DNA from 3 places in the Bacillus sp. AFS053548 genome. Region 2 is predicted to be linked to each of the others. Evidence: riboswitches for the same ligand, from Rfam matches in the RefSeq annotation. Region 2 holds a riboswitch; each other region holds the start of a gene.
The links. Region 2 has a riboswitch for lysine ahead of CN946_RS03975 (amino acid permease). Riboswitches for the same ligand answer to the same signal wherever they lie in the genome.
Positions count from the first base shown of each region.

Region 1: it holds a riboswitch for lysine, as region 2 does, so the genes downstream of both, lysA (diaminopimelate decarboxylase) here and CN946_RS03975 (amino acid permease) in region 2, are expected to answer to the same signal.
Region 3: it holds a riboswitch for lysine, as region 2 does, so the genes downstream of both, CN946_RS05085 (aspartate kinase) here and CN946_RS03975 (amino acid permease) in region 2, are expected to answer to the same signal.

Region 1 is NZ_NUHI01000084.1:25,031-32,904, reverse strand. It holds gene CN946_RS21590 (TVP38/TMEM64 family protein) at 1-125, opposite strand, end outside; gene CN946_RS21585 (DoxX family protein) at 300-686, shown strand; gene CN946_RS21580 (DinB family protein) at 860-1,327, shown strand; gene CN946_RS21575 (VC0807 family protein) at 1,556-2,212, shown strand; gene CN946_RS21570 (cation diffusion facilitator family transporter) at 2,284-3,222, opposite strand; lysine riboswitch at 3,529-3,702, shown strand; gene lysA (diaminopimelate decarboxylase) at 3,837-5,156, shown strand; gene CN946_RS21560 (C40 family peptidase) at 5,366-6,565, shown strand; gene mscL (large-conductance mechanosensitive channel protein MscL) at 6,648-7,037, opposite strand; gene msrA (peptide-methionine (S)-S-oxide reductase MsrA) at 7,189-7,874, shown strand, end outside.
Region 2 is NZ_NUHI01000006.1:43,222-51,095, reverse strand. It holds gene CN946_RS03985 (TetR/AcrR family transcriptional regulator) at 61-633, opposite strand; gene CN946_RS03980 (MBL fold metallo-hydrolase) at 651-1,343, opposite strand; gene CN946_RS03975 (amino acid permease) at 1,495-2,964, opposite strand; lysine riboswitch at 3,164-3,343, opposite strand; gene pdxK (pyridoxine/pyridoxal/pyridoxamine kinase) at 3,545-4,360, shown strand; gene CN946_RS03965 (hypothetical protein) at 4,794-5,003, opposite strand; gene CN946_RS03960 (hypothetical protein) at 5,197-5,514, shown strand; gene CN946_RS03955 (YdeI/OmpD-associated family protein) at 5,600-6,193, opposite strand; gene CN946_RS03950 (nitroreductase family protein) at 6,488-7,195, opposite strand; gene CN946_RS03945 (RrF2 family transcriptional regulator) at 7,395-7,817, opposite strand.
Region 3 is NZ_NUHI01000008.1:26,584-34,457, forward strand. It holds gene CN946_RS05065 (MDR family MFS transporter) at 1-1,273, shown strand, start outside; one part of gene CN946_RS05070 (IS3 family transposase) at 1,372-1,819, shown strand; one part of gene CN946_RS05070 (IS3 family transposase) at 1,819-2,723, shown strand; gene CN946_RS05075 (PepSY domain-containing protein) at 2,872-3,303, opposite strand; gene uvrC (excinuclease ABC subunit UvrC) at 3,451-5,226, shown strand; lysine riboswitch at 5,301-5,482, shown strand; gene CN946_RS05085 (aspartate kinase) at 5,587-6,828, shown strand; gene CN946_RS05095 (YslB family protein) at 7,421-7,867, opposite strand.

The DNA.
Region 1 (7,874 bases), on a different contig from region 2:
ATGGAAGAATTAGCAATAAAATGTTTTATATCTTGCAATGATAAATGAAATAAATGATATCGAATAGCGAGTAGTAGCATTAAAATCCAAAAGCCGATTACGGTTAGTGGAACGACTTTTTTCATGATTTATGCTCTCCTTTAAGTTAGAAAATCTTCTGTTATAGTATTCTATTCCTCAAATACAAGAAAACTGATTCATTTTTAAAAATTAATAATAAAGGTCATAAACATGTCAAAAAATGAATAAAAATAATTATGCACTAAATATCTCAAATTGAAGAGAATTGAGGTGGAGATATGCTTGATGAAGGCCTATTAGTCATTAGACTTGTTTTAGGTATTATTTTATTAGGTCATGGGGTGCAGAAAGTATTTGGTTGGTTTGGTGGTTACGGTATTAAGGGAACTGGACAATGGTTAGAGTCGATTGGAATCAAACCTGGTGCATTTTTTGCTTTTATAACAGGAGCGGCAGAAATCGTAGGTGGATTCTTTGTAGCGGCTGGTGTATATACAGAAATAGGCGCATGGTTGATAATAGTAGTGATGGCAGTAGCAGTAATAAAGGTTCATATAAAGAACGGATTCTGGAATAGTTCGAACGGATTTGAGTTTAATCTATTAATTATTGCAGCTGCAGTAGGATTATTGCTCACTGGTCCAGGATCGATGGTTTTATTTTAAAGAATTGATAGGATTAAGGTTGGAGGGAGGCTCATGGTTTGAGGCTCCTTTTTTGTTTCTGAAATTTCGTTTAAACGTTTATCTACGTCTAACGATATGACATCTTTTTTAGAAAAATATCCTTCATTCGTGATACGATAATATTCGTAATAACATTATATGGAGGGATTAAGATGGCAGATGCTATTTTTGAACAACTTAGGTTTACAAGGGTTTATACATTGAAAGTTCTTGGTTCTGTTTCAAAAGAAGCTGTAGATGTAATACCGGCAGGATTCAATAATAATATTCTTTGGAATGCAGGTCATGTGCTAGGGGCATATGAGCAATTACTTTATGCTAACACTGGTGATGCTGGGAAACTTTCAAAGGAATTCATTGATTTTTTCAAGGGTGGGACTAAACCAGGTGACTGGCAAGCGGAGCCACCATCATATGAGGAAATTGTTACTTTATTAGAACAGCAAGTTGAACAAGTAATTTCTACATATGAAGGTCGTTTAGATGAAATCATTTCAAAAGAGATGAAACTAGGTAGTTTTGAAATAAAGACAATTCGAGACATGATTAGCTTTAACATTTTCCATGAAGGGCTTCATGCCGGATTAATAAACGGATTAAAAAGATCACTTAGCCAGTAGAGTTATTTTTCGACTTTTGTCCACACATTAAATCTAGGAGTTTATGCTCTTAGATTTTTTTGTTATAATCATGTTTAACAATTTGTCATTTTGATAGTTTGAAAATTGTGGTAATTTAAAATAAAATATGGTTCTTTCTAATTGATATTTGTTTTTTAGTAACATTAATAATAATATTAAATAGCAAAGATTATGAAGAAAATGGCCTAAAAAAACGAGGTTATATAAATGAAGAAAGAAAGTAATTTAATTATTTACGATCTAATTTTGTATTTAGTATTTCCGCTTGTTTTATATAAAGTTTTACAACACTATTTTAGTGACTATTGGGCGATGCTCTTACCGACGGTTCCAGGGATCTTATATACCTTATTTCGTTTTTGGTATACGAAACAGTTTAATGTTACTGGTATTTTTATTATCTCAACATTAACTGTTAGTACTGCCGTTGATTTAATGGCATTAGGTTCTGCGAAAAACTTAATTTTGTACAATGTGTATTATCATTTTGGGGTTGTAGTAGTATTTTTAATTTTAATGGCTTTGAAAAAGCCATTACCATATTATTTTATGATTGATATTGCTGCAATACAGGGGCAAGATCGTGAAGAAAGTAAAAAATTATATAAACATCCATCACTATTTAAAGTGTTTCAGTACTTGTTTGTCGCATGGATTATTAAAGATATCGTATTTGCTGTTGCACAATGGTGGATGGTTGATACTTATGGATTAAAAGCATATTACTCACGTACAATTATCTTTACAGTTGGTGGGTATGTTTTTGGCATAATTATGGCGATCGGCTATGCAATGGTTACGATGAGAGCTCAAAAATTAAAAGGGGACGACCCAGAGCAACCTTCCGATGAAATCATTATTTAGTAAAAGTCCTTTAAATAGAATGAACCCCACAAGTTATAAAATTCTTGTGGGGTTTTTTTACTGATTTCCATTTATCCCTTAAATGAATTTCCGACTCCTTGCAATTCCTGATCTTCTCTTGGTCTTGCATTTAAAATATTAAGTTTTTGTATTCTTTCATTTTCTGGTTCGACATGAATTAATATTTTAGGATCTACTAAAACCTTTTTTATTTCGTTTTCTATTTTATCACATAGTAAATGGGCTTCTTCAATGCTCATGTGAGATGGTAATACTAAATGGAAATCTATATGCTCCTCAGCACCCGAACGTCTCGTGCGTAAGTCATGGTATTCGATAAATTGGGATTTAAAAGAATATAATACATTTTCGATTTGTTTTAATTCATCTGTAGAAAGCCCAGTATCAAGTAGGGGGGTAAACGACTTATACCCGAGTTCGATTGATTCTTTCATGATATAAATTGCGATTCCAATTCCGATCAATGCATCGAGAAATCCCCAACCAGTGAGGCTTACTAAAATTAAACTTACTGCAACTCCGAGTGATGAATAAACGTCTGTTAATAAGTGCAAAGCATTTGATTGCATTGCAACAGAATGAGTATCATTTCCTACTTTTTGAACGATTTTTCCTACTCTCCAATTGATTAAAGCTCCAATTAACATGACGACTACACCGATAATTGGCATTTTAATTGGGGTAGGATGAAGTAGCTTTTCAACAGATTCAATAATGATCCAGATACCAGCTACAAATATTAAGATTGTTTCGACCGTACCTGAAATATTTTCAAACTTACCATGACCATAAGGATGTTCCTTATCGGGCGGTCTGTTTGAAATCCTTACAGAGAAAAATGCAATGACCGAAGCAACTAAATCCAATAAAGAATGAATTGCTTCAGAGATAATTGCTACGGAACCAGTAAATATCCCGACAATTAATTTTAATAAAACGATGAATGTGTTACTACATATTGAAAGTACTGCTATTTTGCTTGAATGCAATCTATTCACCCCTGTCCAATTTTTTCTACTTAAGTTAAGAGTTTTGTAATAAGGCAACAAAAAAGAAAAACCACTAACAATTTGTTAGTGGTTTGTTTTTTTTAGATTTAATTTATATTTATTGAAATGTTTTTTCATTTTTGAATCACCTTTTCTCTCGCATAAAACATATTCTATATTATAAATACTATTTTTGGGAAGCAAAAGCTGTGTGTGCCAGTGAATATAAATCGACAAATAATTTAAAAATGGTTTGACATCTATTTTTAGACTGTGTTATACATAGACTAATATAAAAAATAACAGTCTATTCGTAGAGGTTGCATTGTATATGAGTATCATTTTAGAGAACTGTGGGTTTTATGACAAAATGAGAAAGGATCCTATGCCGAAGAAATAAATTGCCACACATTTTATTTCTGGGACTACATTTAATAAATGTAGTACTGTCACATGTGTTTGTGAAGAGCTATTGAAGAGATGTGATTGGCTAAGTCCTTTTTAAAAAGCGATAGGCACATGAACATATCCTTCATGTGTCTTTTTTAATACACTAATACATTGAAGGAAGCTTCTTAGAATGATCTTACATTTGATTTGAAGGGAGAATACGAATGTATTTACATGGTAATAGTCGAATTAATAATGATGGACATTTAGAAATCGGAGGTTGTGATACTGTAGATTTAGTAAAAAAATACGGTACCCCTCTATACATTTATGACGAAGCATTAATTGAATCAAAATGTAGGGAATTCCATGAAGCTTTAAGAGAAACCGGAATGAAATATCAGGTTGCTTACGCGAGTAAAGCGTTTCTATGTGTTGAACAAGCCCGCTTAATAGAAAGAGAAGGTCTATGTCTAGATGTTGTTTCTGGTGGAGAGTTATATACAGCTTTGCAAGCAGGTTATCCAGCTGAGAAAATTCACTTTCACGGAAACAACAAAACAATTGAAGAAATTGAAGAAGCTTTAAATGCAAAAATCGGTTGTTTTGTAGTCGATAATTTCTTTGAGCTAGAAGTATTACAGGCCTTAGCTGAGCAACGTAATGAAGAAGTATTAATCTTATTACGTGTTACGCCAGGTGTTGAAGCACATACACATGAATATGTAATGACGGGCCAAGAAGACTCTAAATTCGGATTCGATATTATGTCTGGTCAGGCTAATGAAGCAGTGGAAGTTTCTTTAAATTCAACTAACCTAAAGTTATTAGGAGTACATTCGCATATAGGATCTCAAATTTTCGAACCAGATGGATTTGTTCATGCAATCAATGTATTAATGAGCTTTTTAAATGGACTTAAAAACGATTTAGGTTTTACAGCTGAAATATTAAATGTAGGTGGAGGCTTTGGTATTCGCTATACTTCAGAAGATGAGCCTTTAGCTGTTGCTAAACATATAGAAAAAATTACTACTATTATTAAACAACAATGTGAAGAGCTAGACTACAAACTACCAGAATTATGGTTAGAGCCTGGACGCAGTATTGTTGGTGAAGCTGGAACAACACTTTATACGATTGGTTCAACAAAAACTCTTCCTTCAATTCGTAAATATGTATCTGTTGACGGGGGAATGACTGATAATATTCGTCCTGCACTATACGGATCAAAATATGAAGCGATGCTTGCAAATCGAGCAAATGATGAGAATAAAGAAGTTGTATCGATTGCTGGTAAATGCTGTGAAAGTGGCGATATGCTAATTTGGGATTGTAACTTACCTGTTGTACAAAACAATGATGTATTAGCTGTATCTTGCACTGGTGCATATGGCTATTCAATGGCTAATAATTATAACCGTATCCGTCGTCCAGCAGTAGTATTTGTTAAAGATGGTGTTTCAAGAGAAGTAGTTCGTCGAGAAACATATGAAGACTTAGTTCGAAATGACAGAATTTACATCGAAAACTCTAGTAGATAGATAACGTTTTTGTGTTATTTGTCTCAGTTACTGACACTTCTATCTAATATAGAAGTGTTTTATTTCGTTTTCTTTAATAAAAGATGATAATTTATCGACATATAAAGACATATTTATCATTTATATTACAATATTGTAACAATTGCGACTCTCTTCGGGAATCTATGGTATAAATATTTACGTAGATTAGCGAGAGGAGAAACGCTGAAATGTTAAGAAAAAAACTAGCAGTGCTGGCGATGGCAAGTACAATAGTATTATCATTAGCGCCAAATGCTTCAGTATTAGCTGATAGCAAAGTTGAGAAAAAGCAAGCTGAAGTAGATAAGTTCCAATCACAATTTAAAGAATTAAGCAACGAGATAGAGAAAATAGATCAACAAATTAAAACAACTAAGCAAAACATAGAAGCAAAAAAAGCAGAAATTTCTGAAACAGAAGAAATTATTAAAGATAAAAAAGCGAGAATTACATATTTACAAGACAGAATTCAAAAACGTAACGATTTATTAGAGGATCGTTTAGTTGCAATGCAAAAGCAACCAAAAGTTAATCTAGTAACAGACGTTTTATTTAATTCAGACTCAATCGTAGATTTCTTTAATCGTGTAAACTCAATTTCAACACTTTTTGATGCTGATGAAAATATTATTAAAGAACAAAAGTCTGAACAAGCAGAAGTATTAAAAGAAAAACAACTTGTTGATGAGAAAAAAGAATCTTTAGTAACAGCAAAAGAAGATCTAGTTGCTCAACAAAGTGAACTTTCAAAATCACAAGCTGATAAACAAAAATCATTAAATACTGCTGAAGCTAACTTAAAGTTAGCTGTTAAAGAACTAGAGAATGCAAAAGAAGATGAAAGAGTTCAACGTCTAGAGCAACAATCTCTTGAGCTAGCTGCTTTATCTAGCGATGATGATGAAGATGATAGCGTTAGCACTCCAACTACTAAATCTAGTTCAAATACTGATTCGAAGTCGAATTCAAATTCTAGTTCAAATTCAAATACAAAACCTGATTCAGGTTCAAATAATGATGGTCCAGCAGCAACTGGAAACTCACTTGTAGACTATGCTTTACAATTCCAAGGTGTACCTTATGTATTTGGTGGAACGTCTCCAAGCGGTTTTGATTGCAGTGGTTTCATCTGGTATGTATATTCACATAATGGATATGGCATCTCTCGTGGAAATGTAAAAACATATTGGAGTAATGCTACAAAAATCAGCTCTCCACAACCTGGTGACCTAGTATTCTTACAAAATACTTATATTAATGGTCCTTCACATATGGGTATTTATATTGGTGGAAATAAAATGGTTCATGCTGGAAGTAAAGGGATCAGCGTAATCAGCTTAAGTAATAGCTGGGTTCGTTCTCACTTCTTAGGCTATGGAAAATTCTAATAGTTTATTAACCTCGTATTATATTTAGTATAGTACGAGGTTTTTTATATTTTTTTACGGGAAAATCAAAAGGTATAAGCTTTTAGCTTATACCTTTTTGATTTGAAACCTGTTCTTTTAGTAAATCACGTATTTCAATAAGTAGAGCTTCTTCTTTAGTAGGAACAACAGGTTTTGTTTCTTCTGCTTCTTTCTTTCTAAATGAAAGTCTATTAATTAATCGAACAAAGAAAAATACTGAGATTGAGATGATTAGGAAGTCGACTACTGTTTGGATGAATGAGCCATATTTAATTTCATGATAATGCCAAGCAGTAAAGTTTCGTTTTCCTACGATAAGTGCAAAAATTGGCATCATTATATCTCCAACTAATGAAGATACGATCTTACCAAAAGCACCACCAATAATTACCCCGACTGCTAAATCAAGTACATTTCCTTTTAAAGCAAACTTCTTAAATTCTTCTAACATCTTATTTCCTCCTATGTAATTATCGTATAAGTTTACATACAAATCTTAATTCTTTCAAGTTAGCAATTAGGCTTTTTTAAGCAAAAATATTTATATCAGCTATTAGATATGGTAAATATAATTAATGACAATTTTTAGGAGGAGTATAGGTATGGGCACAGAATTGGCTACATTTGCTGGTGGATGTTTTTGGTGTATGGTAAAACCGTTTGATCAACAGGACGGAATTATTAAAGTTGTTTCAGGCTATACAGGTGGGGAAAAAGAAAACCCGACATATGAAGAAGTATGCACTCATTTAACAGGTCATTATGAAGCTGTTCAAATTACATTTGATCCGGAAGTCTATCCGTATGAGAAATTATTGGACTTATTTTGGCAACAAATTGACCCAACAGATGTAGGTGGGCAATTTAATGATCGAGGTAGTTCATATAAAACTGCAATTTTTTATCATAATGAAAATCAAAAAGAGCAAGCTTTAGCTTCGAAGGATAAACTAGAGAAAAGTGGCGTTTTCAAGAAACCAATTGTGACTGAAATTTTATCTGCAAAACCATTTTATGAAGCAGAAGAATATCATCAGCATTATTATAAAAAGCACCCGGTTCGTTACCAGCTTTACTTTAAAGGATCTGGTCGTCAAAAATTTTTAAAGGAACACTGGAAAACGGGCCAAGAGGAGCTTAAGCAAAGACTAACACCAATTCAGTATGCTGTTACTCAGGAAGATGCAACTGAACCAGCATTTAGAAATGAGTTCTGGAATCATAAAGAAAAAGGAATTTATGTTGATATCGTATCAGGATTTCCTTTATTTAGTTCATTAGATAAATT
Region 2 (7,874 bases):
TTTTCTCTATAAATTCTACAAATAAGGATAGGAGGGTTTTTAACCTTCCTATCCTTTTGATTATTGTTGCATATCCGGTTTCAAATTTCTTACATAATTTTTCAATACAAAAAGTACACTTTCATCAATTGGAATATTTATACCAAATCCATCACTTTTTTCAAGCGAAACAAAACCATGAAGCAAACTTCTTAAACCTCTTACCGCATGAATAAGTTCAATGTCGGTTAAATTATACGGTTTCAATAATTCATAGATTAAGTTCAATATATTATTTCCAGTTAAACGATACTCATCACCTGGTGTTTGAGACGGAGATAAGGTAGCTTTATATAAACCAGGATGGGTTCTAGCATAGTCAAAATAAGCAAAAGCTAATGCAAAAATTGCTTTCTCATTATTTTTACCTTCAACTGATTCACGAAGTTTTTCATAAAGTTGTGTAATTCCATGTAATGCAACACTATTTTTTAGTTCATCCAAATTCTTAATATGATTATAAATTGATGGTGGTTGAATCGTTAGTTTCTTTGCAAGATAACTAATCGTTAAAGCCTCCCATCCTTCTGTATCAACAATTTTAATTGAAGTACTGAGTAATTGATTAAAATTCAATCCAATTCTTGGTGACATTACGAATTCCCCTTCACTTACTGCTTTTTAAGAGCACGGTCTATGGCTTCTTGTGGATGACTTAACATCGTACCATGACCGACTGCTAATAATGTAGGTTTTAATTCACTAATTTTCTTAGCACTATTTAGTGCAGCATCTTTATTCCATGTTGCCATTGATGGAAAAGGAAATAAAATTCTTAATTGACCAGAGATCGCAAAACCACCTCTTAATGAAAAAGCATCACCAGCGATAATTGCATTTGTCCGTTGATCTAAAAATGCCATTGAACCTGGTGTATGACCGGGAACTTCAACTGCTATTAAAGACCCTATAGTGTCTCCTTCCTGTAGTAAACGATCCGGAATAGTTTGTATATTTTTTGGAACGGCACCTTTTATAGGAGTATCTGGCTCACTAGCTTCTAAACTAGTGTCTCCTTTTAATAATTTTGCATCTCGTTTTGAAATGGAGACGACTGCATCTGGAAGTAATGATTTTAATTGATCAAGCGCTCCAACATGGTCGCCGTGAGCATGAGTTAAAACGATATTCGTAATTTTTTTGCCTATTTGATTAGCTGCTTCAATAATTTTAGTCGCACTAAAAGATAGCGCTGTATCAATCAATGTAAGCTCGTTTTCTTCTTCAACTAAAAAACAATTTACAGGAAAGAAATTTGGTAAAAAGCTTAACTCATAAAGATAATTATTTTTCGTAATCTTCATTTCATAACCTCCTAATAATAAAAACTAATACCTTTAGTTTTATAATACTAAAGGTATTAGTTTTTGTGAACAAAAATTCCGAATTTACAAAAAAATAATTAAAATAACTAAAAAACCCTTCCATCCAAGATGAAAGGGCTATACTTCATAATTATTTTCTAGATAAGTCCATCTCTTTATAAGAAACAACCTTTGTTTTATGTTTGACTTTATAACCTAACCAAACAATTAAGAACACAGGAATTCCAATGTATGAAATAAGTACACCTTGCCAATCAATTGCATTACCTGTGAAAGCTTGCCAGTTTTGAGCTAGTACAATAAATAAACAAGCTAAGAATGCTAAGATTGGACCTAGTGGGAACCATTTTGCGCGATAAGGTAAATCTTTTAAATCCTTTCCTTGAGCAACATAAGCCTTACGGAAACGGTAATGTGAAATCGCAATACCTAACCAAGCAAGGAAACCTGATAATCCTGATAAATTTAATAACCAAGTATACACTTGACCTTCACCGAAAAATGAAGATAAACAAGCAAGTGAACCAACTGCAAGTGTTACATATAAAGCATTTGTAGGAACACCATTTTTATTTACTTTTGTTAAGAATTTAGGAGCTTTTCCTTCAATTGCTAAAGTATATAACATACGAGTTGATGCGTAAGTTCCACTATTACCTGCAGATAAAACTGATGTTAAAATAACTGCATTCATTACAGAAGCCGCAAATGCAACACCTAATTTTTCAAATACTAAAGTAAATGGACTAACAGCCACGTCGTTTTTAATTAGACCAGGGTCTGTATAAGGAATTAATAAACCAATTACGATTATAGCTAAAACATAAAATAAAAGGATACGCCAGAAAATTTGACGGATAGCTTTTGGAACATTTTTTTCTGGATGTTCTGTCTCCCCTGCTGCAACACCGATTAGCTCTGTACCTTGGAATGAGAAACCTGCAACAATAAAGATTGATAAAACACCTAAAAATCCATTATGAAACGGAGCATCTCCAACAGTAAAGTTTTTGAAACCTGCATGATGTCCACTGATAATGCCAAAAATCATTGCAATACCAACAACTAAAAAGACAACTACAGTTACAACTTTAATTAATGAAAACCAAAACTCTGATTCACCATAGCCTTTAACTGAAAGTAAATTTAAACCTAATATAATCACTAAAAAGATTCCGCTCCATAATACTGCTGGAGAATGAGGGAACCAATATTTCATCAGCATTGCCGAAGCTAATAATTCAAAAGCTAAAGTGATTGCCCAGTTATACCAATAATTCCAACCCATAGCAAAACCAAATGCTGGATCAACGTAGCGAGATCCATAAGTACTAAATGAACCAGAAACTGGCAAATACGTCGCCATTTCACCTAAACTAGTCATTAAGAAATAAACCATAATACCAATTAGTCCGTAAGCTAAAACAGCTCCACCAGGACCAGCTTGACTAATTGAAGTTCCACTAGCTAAAAACAAACCTGTCCCAATTGAACCACCAATTGAAATCATCGTTAAATGTCTTGCTTTAAGGCCCCTTTTTAAAGAACCATCGTGAGTATTCGATTCTACTCGATCATTTTTAGGATTCGTTAGTCCCATCTTTGTTGCCTCCTCTTCATTCTTGCAATCTTATCTTTTCGCGAGAATATGGGACGGTATAAAAGTGTTGTATGATGTGTATTTTACTCAGTATTTTCGACAATATGTAAAGATTGGAAAATCTGGTAAAAACAAAAAACACGTGAAGCAATGTTCACGTGTTCAAGACTCAAATTTATGTGTCAAACAGCATCAACATCTCTTCAATAGCCCTCCACAAAAAAAATCTTGTGACAGTCCTATGCTTATTCAGCAATAGGCCCAGTAATAAATTTAAATGGTAAATTTATTACTTCGGCAGTTTCACCTTTTATTACTTTTCACAGGTACCATAAACCTCAAAGTAACGACTAATCAAAACTGCGCCTCTATCCATACGAGATAAAGATTATATTAAATTAATTTTTATAAACTCAATATACAATCTATTAATCTAGTTTGTCAATAAATTTTTCGACAAAAACAGACTCAACCTAATAAATGAATTACTTGGTTTTCGCTTCATGATGCTCATATCTTGTACCTAGCACTTATGTTTTTGTATAATAATTCTATGTACTTCAAAGGAGGAATTTTTCACATGACAATTTATAAAGCATTGACACTTGCGGGATCTGATAGTAGTGGTGGAGCTGGATTACAAGCTGATATTAAAACATTTCAGGAACGTAATGTTTATGGCATGAGTGCAATTACAACTTTAGTAGCGATGGATCCGCATAATCATTGGCATCATCAAGTATTTCCAATTGATATAGATACAATTGCAGCACAATTAGAAACAATCGTTGTTGGCGTTGGAATTCAAGCAATGAAAACAGGTATGCTTGGTTCAACTGAAATAATTGAGTTAGCTGCAAAAACAATAAAAAAACATAATATTGATCGAGTTGTTGTAGATCCAGTTATGATTTGTAAAGGAAATGACGAGGCTCTTCACCCAGAAACAAATGATGCATTAAGAGAAATTTTAGTACCACTTTCAACTGTTGTAACACCAAATTTATTTGAGGCAGCTCAATTAGCTAAAATGCCTCCAATCTGCACTGTTGAACAAATGGAAGAAGCAGCACGCAAAATCCATGAATTAGGGGCTAAATATGTTTTAGTTAAAGGCGGTAGCAAAATTCAGCATGAAAATGCAATAGATGTATTATTCGACGGTGAAAAAATAGAACACTTAGAATCTGACAGAATTGAAACTACATATACACACGGTGCAGGATGTACTTACTCTGCAGCGATTTGTGCAGAGCTTGCTAAAGGAGCAGAACCAAGAGAAGCAATCTACACTGCAAAGAAATTCATTACTGAAGCAATTCGTCACTCATTCCCACTTAATCAATATGTTGGTCCAACAAACCACATGGCTTATCGATTACATGGTGAAGGCTAATAACAAATAATGGGGCTGTCTCATAAGTCAGATTAACTGACGTATGAGGCGCCTTTTTTTAATTGTAAAAAATGGTGGTAGGAGATCTCAACAATGCTTTAGCTTAAAGCTGATATGATTGATCTTTTTTACAGATAATTAGCAGATTTTTACTAAGTTTTTATTCGATTTGAACAGATTTGCTAGTTTTGATTTGAAAGTATCAACTATTATCTAATTTAGAGGTCACAATACCGTAACTGGTATGGGTAATTTTTAATTTTATTTGCGATTTCCTGGAATTTAATTGCAGTTTTACTAATTTTATTTGCGATTCTCTAATTTTAATTGCAGCTTTGCCAATTTTAAGATTTTATTTGCAGTCCAAGTACATTTTTTATTTTAAAGAATAAAAAAAGGGCAAAGGTTTCCCTATCCCCCATTTTCCTACTATTCATTTGACAATACTCTTAATTGCCTTAAATACATTTCTTCCTTTTAAATAAATGTATCTTTCCCATTTAGCTATTAAACCATTTCCATTTTCACCATTTTCAATCTGAAGCGCGTGCTGTTTATGAAACTCAGCAACTCTTTCATTATGTTTTGTATGCAAGGTGTTTAAACGGTTATGAAGATGAATTGCATGTTTGTTCAGTCCCATATGATTACCTCCTCCTTTAGTTATTACCATCTTAAATAATTTATAAATAGCTTGAAGCATAAACTATTAATTTCTACTCTATTTCCTATATACATTTACACTTCAATAAATTTGAGTACCAAGTCAAATTACCACGATTTAACATTTTTTTTATGTATTGCATGTTATTATATATAGAAAGGAAGTGGAATTTATGAGGAAATTTTTTTTCATATTAATGATAACATTTATGCTTCTTTCAGTAATTGGTTGCGAAAAAAATAAAAACGAAAATATCCAAGGGATTGCATATGCTAGCTTAACAAGAACTGAACAGGCTGCATTAAGTGATAAACATGGGGTCGTTAAAAAAGTGGATTCCATACCTAATCATGCGACTATACTAAATAAAAACTATCATAAAGATAAACTATATTCTGTTACTTTTAATGGAGATCATCCTGAAGAGAAGATCGTTATCTATATAGATACTGAGACAAACAAAAAAGTCGGAATGATTGGTGAGGATTAATTCTTTGTTCCATATACCCCCAAAATGAAAGAGTAATAAAATCACTCTTTCATTTTTTTATTGGCGTTTTATTTAATAAAAAATACTAATCATTTAATCCTTTACCATCGAGAATTTGATCAATATATTTTTCAACCCTAGAAGTACGTGTTTTCGATTGTTTTGGTTGAGAAAAATAATAAATATAAGCTCTTTGACGTCCTGGCGTTAATGCTTCAAAAGCTGTTTTTAAGGTCGGGTTGTCATCTAATTTAAGTTGTAATTCTTCAGGAACTTCATAATCTGAAGTCTTTTTTAATTCTACTTGCAAACCTGCTTTTTCCACTTCAATAGCTTCTTTAATATAGTCCTTTAAAACGCTTTCCATTTCAATTATTTCCTGAATATTTGTGAACCGAATCTGACGTGCTGATTGTACATTTTCTGTTTGTTGAATCAGAATACCTTTTGGATCTTTTAGCAACGCACCTTTGTGAAACAGAAGTGCACAATATTCTTTAAAACCATGAATTAAAACGATATTTTTATTATCAAGTGTGTAACAAGGATGCATCCATTTAAAATCTTCAGTCAGTTCACAGTCCATGACGATTTCTCTTAACTTATAAAATTCTTCTTGCCACTTTTTCGCCCTCAATAAAAATGCTTCAACTTTAGGATGTATATTATTATTTGTCATCGATAAACACCTCTCATTAATTCCACTTTTTTAGCATTACATAAATATAAATTAACCTTAGAATTTTCATCTCAATATTATTATTAGTACTTCATCAAAAATCTTCGTTTTAAATTTTACTATACATGTTTTTATAATACCACTCGGATTAGCTCATCCACTTTATTCTTAGTTAGATGGACAATTAGTCCCCTCCATAACGTTATTCTTTAAACGGATGCAATTTTCCTTCATACAAAAAAAGAACAGGTCCAAGGTTTCCCTTATCCCTGCTCTTCATACTCTTCTAAGTAATTAATACTGTTCCCAAGCAACAACTTCATCTAAAGTTAAACGAACTTTTTCGAAGCCTGCTTTGATTCCTTTACCAACTGAAATTAACATAACTGGTTTGAAGTTTGCTGGTACGTTGAAAGCTTCTACAAATTTCGCTTGGTCAAATCCACCCATTGGAACTGTATCTAAACCTTTTGCTTTTGCTGCAAGCATAAATTGCATTGAAACTAATCCACCATCAACCATTGCAATTTTTGTTGCAATTTCTTCTGGTAAACCACCGTAGTTTTTCACGATTGATCCTACGTAGAAGTCTTTCACTTCCTGAGTCATCATACCTTTTTCAACTAATTCATCATAAATGCGATCAGCATTTTTGTAAGCTTCTGTATCACCTAAAACAGCGATTACCGCAGAAGCATCCACAACTTGTTGTTGGTTATTAGCGATTGGTAATAATTTTTGTTTAGTATCTTGGTCCTTAATAACAAGGAATCTCCATGGCTGTAAATTTGAAGAAGATGGAGCTTGAACTGCAATTTCTAGTAACTCCTTAATTTCATCATCAGACATTTGAAAGCTTGGATCATAATGACGAACTGATCTTCTTTCCTGTGCTACAGTGAAGAAATCCGTACTATCAAGTTCTTTTGGGGCTTCCTTACCAAAATCGATTTCGTTTACTTTATTTAAATACTCTTCTTTTTCAGATTTAACATTAGACATATTTAATCTCTCCTTAATTAACTGTATTCTTTACAAATACAGTATATGACTTTAACTGTATAAAAGTCAACTACAGTTTATAAAAAAATAAAATCGAAACATTTTAGTTTCGACTAAATTAGAAAAAATACTAATAATTTGATTTTCAGACTAATTGCGAGCGTTTGGCTTGCAGTCTGAAACTAGTTTCGATTTTATTTTATCCATTTTCCTTTGGTAATAAGTCTGAAATTGTTTTCTTCGCAAGACCTTCAACAAGCCAGCTTTCCATCTCATCTTTTAAATCATATAAAGCAGATCGTGTAGATGGCGCAAAACATTCCTTACTATTTACATCTAAGAAGCCTTTTGAATATGGATCTGATCTCATCGCATCATAAACATCTTTTAAAGTAATTTCATTAGCACCTCTGGCTAAATAATATCCACCATCTCGTCCTTCTTTAGCTGAAATAATGCCTGCTTTAACTAAATTGGCAAGAATTTTTCTTAAAAAAGTAGATTGTGCTTCAAGTTTTTGAGCTAATACTGCGCTTGGACAGATTCCGTCTTGCTCCGCTAAAACTAGTAGAGATTGCAATGCTAGTCCAAACCATTTCGTACTAGAAACCTTATCTTTCAAGATCATTCACCTCAGTTACTAGTCTAAACTATTTTTTTAAAAAGACAACCTAATATA
Region 3 (7,874 bases), on a different contig from region 2:
GATGCCGATGGCGATGATTGTTATCGGGGATATGTTTACTGGTAAAGAACGTGCGAAATTCCAAGGGGTTTTTGGTGGTATTTATGGTTTAGCTTCGGTAATCGGACCACAAATTGGTGGATGGATTGTTGACTCATTAAACTGGAAATGGGTATTCTACATTAATCTTCCTGTAGGTATTATCGCAACAATTTTTATTGCATTAGGTTTAAAAGGTAGAAAAAATACAGGCCCTATCAATTTCGATATCGCTGGTATGGTGACTATGATTGTCGGTGTTGTAAGCTTACTTCTTGCTTTAAGTTTAGGTGGAGTTAAATATGATTGGAATTCTTGGCAAATCATTGGTTTATTTGTATTAGCTGTAGTTGGAATCATTAGCTTCGTTATCGCAGAAAATAAAGCTAAAGAGCCAATTCTACCAATGCATTTATTCAAAAATAGAACTTTCGTAACATTAAACTTAATTGGTTTCTTTATGACAATAGCGATGTTTGGCGCAATTATGTTTGTACCATTCTTCATGCAAGGTATTGTTGGAGTAAGTGCAACACAATCGGGGACAATAATGACGCCAATGATGATCACAATGATTATTGCAAGTATTATTGGAGGTCAGGTTGTATTTAAAGTTGGTATTAAACCACAAATTATTACGGGAATGTTCGTAATCGCATTAGGTTTATACTTATTAACAACTCTAGATATGGATTCAAGTAAAACAATTGCAACAATCTTTATGGGAGTTATGGGTCTAGGTATTGGTTTAGTAATGCCGACAATTACACTAGCTCTTCAAGAAGTATTTGATAAGAAGGAATTAGGGATTGTAACATCTTCTAGCCAATTCTTCCGTTCAATCGGTGGTACTTTTGGTGCAACTGTTTTAGGTGCTGTAATGAATAGTAAATCAGGAACACTTCTAAACAATGATTTAGTTCCATTTTTAAATAAATTACCAGCACAAGCTGCACCATTAGTAGACAAATTTAAAGACATGATTAATACAACTCCTCAATCTGTATTTACAATGTTATTTAATGCGGATGCTAAGAAGCTAATTCCTAAGCCAATTTTAGAAGGTATGTTACCAATCATTAAAACATCATTAATGGATTCATTACACCAAGTATTCTTTGTTGGTTTAGGATTCATCATAATTGGTGCAATCGTAACATTTTTCCTAACACCAATTAAATTAACGAATAGAAAAGCTGGAGATAAAGAAGGTAATGAGCAAGAACAAGTAGAAGTGGAAACTGCGACTTCTTAATTTCTCAAGCTTTATAGTAATAAAAGTAAAAACCATCCAGAAAATTGTAGTGCACCCCAAATGTTAGACACAGTCTAACATTTGGAGGTGCATTTTTTATGACTAAATTTACTACTGAACATAAATTAGCGGTAGTTAATCGTTATTTAGAAGGTAAGGAAAGTTTTCGTTCTATTGGTAAGTTATTTGGTACGTCCCATGCTGAAGTGAGAAACTGGGTAGCTCAATATAAGCAAAATGGGATTAATGGCTTGCTTAAAAAGTCATATACAAGTTATTCGGTACAGTTTAAACTAGACGTATTAAAGTATATGAATGACCACGGGACGTCACCGAATGAAGCAGCTACAATTTTCAATATTCCTTCCCCTAGAACGATTCGAAAATGGAGGACTCAATTTGAAACACAAGGACAAGACGCCCTAGAATCAAAGAAAAAGGGGCGACTTTCCATGAAAAAAGAAACTAAGAAAACTACACCCGTTGAAGGATCAATTAAAGAACTTCAGGCTGAAATAGAACGTTTACGCATGGAAAATACATATCTAAAAAAGTTGAATGCCTTAGTTCAAAACAAGGAAAAATCACGAAACAAGACAAAGTAAAAGTTGTCTATGAATTAAGGCATGAGTTTTCGTTAAAAGAACTTCTACTGCTCGCCAGTATTCCGCGTAGTACGTACTATTATTGGATGAAAAATCTAAATTGTCCTGATTCAGACGCAGAGATAAAGATGCTGATAAAAGATATTTATGAGGAACATGAAAGTCGTTATGGCTATCGTAAAATTCGAGACGAGCTTACTAATCGTGGTTATAAAGTAAATCATAAAAAAGTTCAACGACTCATGAAAGAACTAGGGATAAAATCACTTGTGAAAGTAAAGAAATATCGCTCTTACAAAGGTGAAGTGGGTAAGATTGCCCTAAATAGTTTAAATCGAAATTTTCAAGCTGAAAAACCAAATGAGAAATGGGTTACAGATATAACTGAATTTAAATTATTTGGAGAAAAGCTATATTTTTCACCTATGCTGGACTTATATAATGGTGAAATAATTGCTTATACAATTGGTTCACGTCCAACTTATTCACTTGTATCAAATATGTTAGAACAGTCTTTTGAACGTTTAACAGATTCCGATACCCTACTTATTCATACAGACCAAGGGTGGCACTATCAAATGAAAAAATATCGTAGTGCTCGTATTAAACGTGGAATCACTCAGAGTATGTCACGAAAAGGAAACTGTTACGATAACGCAGTAATAGAAAGTTTCTTTAGTATCATGAAATCTGAACTACTCTATCTTAAAGAATTTAACAGTGTCGAACACTTTAAACAAGAACTAGCAAAATATATAGATTACTACAATAACAAGCGAATTAAGACAAAATTAAAAGGCATGAGCCCAGTAAAATACCGAGTTCATGCCCAACAAGCTGCCTAATTGAAGTAACCAGTCTAACTTTATGGGGTCACTACAAATTTGGATGGTTTTTAGTTTAAATTAAAAATGTCAATTGACCACTGATTTATAATTTGAAGAAAAAAGAGAGATCCCATAAAAGATTTACTTTTCAGGGACACTCTCTTTGTTATATTGCCATTGATATTTTTTCTTTTCTTTTTCTCATTTTTCGTTTATTACTCCACAAGATCCAAGATAAAGCTAATCCTGTTCCAGTAAGTATAAAAAGACCGATTCCACTAATTAAACCAATTATGCCGGTATGTAGGCTTTTCACTGAAAATGCAGACTGCTCAGGTCTCTTTCCGAAATTTTGAAATGGGGTTTGCGTATTATCACCACTTTGTCCATTTTGAAGTGTAGTGTTTTGATCGCTATTTTGAGATTGTTGATTTCCATTAAACTGCCCATCCGATGGAAACTGACCTTGCATAGAAAATCTTCCTTTTTCTTCGCCAGCTTTATTGAAATACAGAATAATCCCTGTAGTAGATTCGATTAGTAGGAAAACCGAAGCAATAACACCAATCCAAAAATGAACTACTCTTACTTTTTTCATCTTAATATTTCTCCTTTTCTTTTCTTGATGAAATTAAAGTTACAATAGAAAACTTAATTTTTACTTAATATCATTAAAGTATTTTCAGTTTTTTAATGTGGAGATTATAATATTAAGTGTACAATTGCACGAAAGAGGTGAGAGGAAATGGACAATCACTTAAAAGAAAAATTAGCGCTTCTACCTGATCAGCCTGGTTGCTATTTGATGAAAGATATTCAAGGGACGATCATTTACGTAGGAAAAGCTAAAGTTTTAAAAAATAGGGTTAGATCTTATTTCACGGGATCCCATGATGGTAAGACATATCGATTAGTTCAAGAGATAACTGATTTTGAATATATTGTTACTTCTTCAAATATGGAAGCTTTAATTCTTGAGATGAATTTAATTAAGAAATATGACCCGAAATATAACATCATGCTGAAGGATGATAAATCATACCCTTTTATTAAAATAACTGCTGAAAAACATCCTCGCTTATTGATTACGCGAAATGTAAAAAAAGATAAAGGAAAATATTTTGGACCATTCCCTAATGCTACAGCCGCTAATGAAACAAAAAAATTATTAGATCGTCTATATCCATTACGAAAATGTTCTTCATTACCAGACAAAGTTTGTTTATATTATCATATTGGTCAGTGTCTTGCGCCTTGTGTAAAAGAAGTAACTGATCAACAAAATCAGGAAATAGTTAATGAAATTGCCCGTTTTCTAAACGGTGGGGAAGACCAAATACGAAAAGAGTTAGAGGCAAAAATGCTTGCTGCATCTGAACAATTAGATTTCGAGCGCGCGAAAGAGTATCGAGACCAAATTGTATCAATTGAAGCGACCATGGAAAAGCAGAAAATGATGAGTAGTGATTTAGTTGATCGAGATGTATTTGGATATGCGGTTGATAAGGGATGGATGTGTGTTCAAGTATTCTTTGTTCGAAGAGGAAAATTAATTGAAAGAGATGTATCCTATTTTCCAATTTACGATGAGCCAGAAGAAGAGTTCCTATCATTTATTGGGCAATTTTATGAAAAACCACACAATATAAAACCAAAAGAAATCTTTGTACCAGATAAAGTTGATACTGAAATTTTAAAAGATTTATTAAAAATTCCTGTATTCCAACCAAAAAGAGGCCAAAAAAAGGAACTTGTTGTATTAGCAAACAAAAATGCCAAAATTGGACTCGGTGAGAAATTTAAATTAATTGAGCGAGATGAAGAAAGAACGGTTAAAGCAATAGAAAAACTAGGAGATATTTTAAATATTGAAACTCCGTATCGAATCGAAGCATTTGATAATTCAAATATTCAAGGAACAAATCCTGTTTCAGCTATGGTTGTGTTTATAGACGGAAAACCTTCAAAAAAAGATTACCGCAAATATAAAATCAAAACTGTCGTAGGACCTGATGATTATGATTCAATGCGTGAGGTAGTACGTAGAAGATATTCTAGAGCATTAAAAGATAATTTACCATTACCAAACTTAATAATTGTTGATGGTGGGAAAGGACATCTAGCTGCAGTTGAAGATGTACTCCAAAATGAGTTAGGTCTATTCATTCCAACAGCTGGACTTGTTAAAGACGAAAAGCACCGTACTTCAGAGTTATTAATAGGACAACCACCTCAAATTGTCCAACTTGGTAGACAAAGCCAAGAATTCTTTTTATTACAAAGAATTCAAGACGAGGTACACAGATTTGCAATTGAATTCTATCGTCAGCTTCATAGTAAATCAATGGTTCAATCTGCTTTAGATGGCATAGCAGGTGTTGGGGGAACAAGAAAGAAAGCCCTTCTTAAACATTTTGGATCAGTCAAAAAAATAAAAGAGGCATCAATTGAAGAGTTAATAGAAGCTAAAATGCCAAAAAATGTTGCAGAGGAAATTTTTCAACATTTCCATAAAGAGTGATATCGTTACCAAAATTTTTATCTTGACACTATTTTCAAAATAATTTATATTTTAGTTAAAATTAAATGATTTTCTCTCGTAATAGAGGTGCAAAACTTAAAAGTATTCTGTCATAGACGTGTGGCGTTGTAATGGACAGTTGAAAGGAAGTTTTGCCGAAATAAAATGAATCCACAATTCATTTTGTTGGGACTGCATTTAAGAAATGTAGTACTGTCGCATAATAATAATGATTATGCGGGGAGCTATTGAAGAGATGTTGATGATTTGTCTATTTTATTATTTGTAAATTAGGCGCGTGAACATTGCTTCACGCGCTTTTTTGTATTCTTTTTTAAGTAAAAAGTGAGGATGAGAAAAATGGGAATTATTGTTCAGAAATTCGGTGGTACTTCAGTAGGCTCAATTGAACGAATTCAGCATGTTGCTGAAACAGTAACCAAATCATATAAAGAAGGAAACCAAGTAGTTACAGTTGTATCTGCGATGGGGCATCATACAGACGAACTAGTTAGTTTAGCAGCTCAAATTAGTCCACAAAACAGTAAACGTGAATTAGATATGTTACTTACTACAGGGGAACAAGTTTCGATTTCATTACTTGCAATGGCAATCCAAGCAAAAGGTTTTAAAGCTATTTCACTAACTGGTTGGCAAGCTGGAATTCAAACTGAATCTGTCCATGGTAATGCGCGTATAGAAATAATTCATACTGATCGAATTCAACAATTACTTGATGAAGGGTATATCGTAATTGTTGCTGGTTTCCAAGGTTTAAGTGACAACAATGAAATTACGACATTAGGTCGTGGTGGTTCAGATACAACAGCTGTTGCATTGGCAGCAGCTTTAAATGCAGAACGTTGTGATATTTATACTGACGTATTAGGTGTTTATACTACGGATCCAAGAGTTGAACCAAATGCATCTAAACTAAGCCATGTCTCTTATGATGAAATGCTAGAGCTTGCAGCTTTAGGAGCAGCGGTTTTACATCCAAGAGCAGTAGAATTTGCAAAAAATTATAATTTAATTATTCAAGTTCGTTCAAGTCAACATGATGAAATCGGTACATTTATTGGGGAGGAAACACAAATGGAACAACAATCAGTCGTAAGAGGAATCGCATTCGAATCAAATGTAACAAGGATGACTTTAAATGGTTTAAATAATCATGTAGATTTATTACCTAAAATCTTTACTTTATTAGCAAGTGAAGGTATTGATGTTGATATAATTATCCAAAGCGTAACATCAGATAACTTAGTAAATCTTTCATTCTCGATCAAATCTGAAAATATGTTGGAAGCAATAACGGTTCTAGAATCAAAGAAAGAATTTTTAGGTTACCGCTCATTTGATTTTGAAAGTGAACTTGCTAAAGTTTCAATTGTAGGTAGTGGAATGGTTTCTAATCCAGGTGTTGCTGCAAAAATGTTTAAATTTTTAGCTGAAAGTGAAATCCCTGTAAAAATGGTAAGCACTTCTGAAATTAAAGTATCAACAGTTGTACCGAAAGCAAAATTACAAGAAGCAGTTCATGCTCTTCATAAAGGATATGAATTAGATCGTATTAATGAAGAAGTAGTAGTAGAAAACTAAATTTAAAATAAACCCTTTTAGGCGTACCAATTCTTATATATATAGGCTTTGAAATATTGATTTTATCAATATTCATCACGTTCAGATATCCCGAGCCGTATAGTATAGAGATAGCGCTTAAAAGGGTTTTTTATTCGTTAGGCGAATAAATTATATAAAGATTCTGTAAATTTAAAATGAGTAAGGCGAACGGCTAAATGGTAAATAAAAGAAGGAGGTATTAATAATGAGGCATAGTATACTTGCCTACGGATATGGAGAAATAGTGCTACAGTTCGTTCTATTAATACTCGCCATTTTGTTTTTTGTTTGTATTTGTTTATTCTTGTTAAATTCAATTATTAAAGGAGTTAAAAGAAACAAAAATTTTGAGGTAATTAGAAGGCAGGATCAAAGTAAGGATAGGGAAGAGAAGGGGTAGGGAAGTTGAATAATAAGTCTCTAACTGATCTTTTTCTTAAATTAAAGTAAAAATTTTGACTTAATGATTTATTTGTTAATACTCATTGTTGTACCTGTATTTGAATTTATATATCAATATTTCAAGAAAAAAACACCACAAGGACCTAAATTCCTGGTGGTGTTTTACGTTTTATCTTCTTGTAATTGGATCCTTTAAATCCCATTTTACTTGGAACTTTACTTTGTCGGCTCTTTTGCTTTGCTCTTCATACGTTTCAGCTATAACATCGATTTGCTGTTGAATTTGCATTGCTAGAAATCCAGCTTCTAATTGGTAAGATACGTTCTTTTTTTGTTGATTTCTGTATGTAATTAATTCAGAAGATAGTGTTAAATGAACTTCTTGCTTCTTTTCTTCTTCAACAGCAAGAGTACCCCAACCAGCTTGATCAAAAAATTCTATAATTTCTTCAAAGGTTGCTAAAGGATATTTTCTGGCAATCATTTTACCCGCCCAATATAAAATATCATTTTGCTCTTTTCCTAATAAATCATTTAATAGATCGTTACGTAATAGCTCATAGCCAAAACCAGAAATATTTCCCGGAATATTTAAATTTTCAATGCCGTTCGTCATGGTCGGA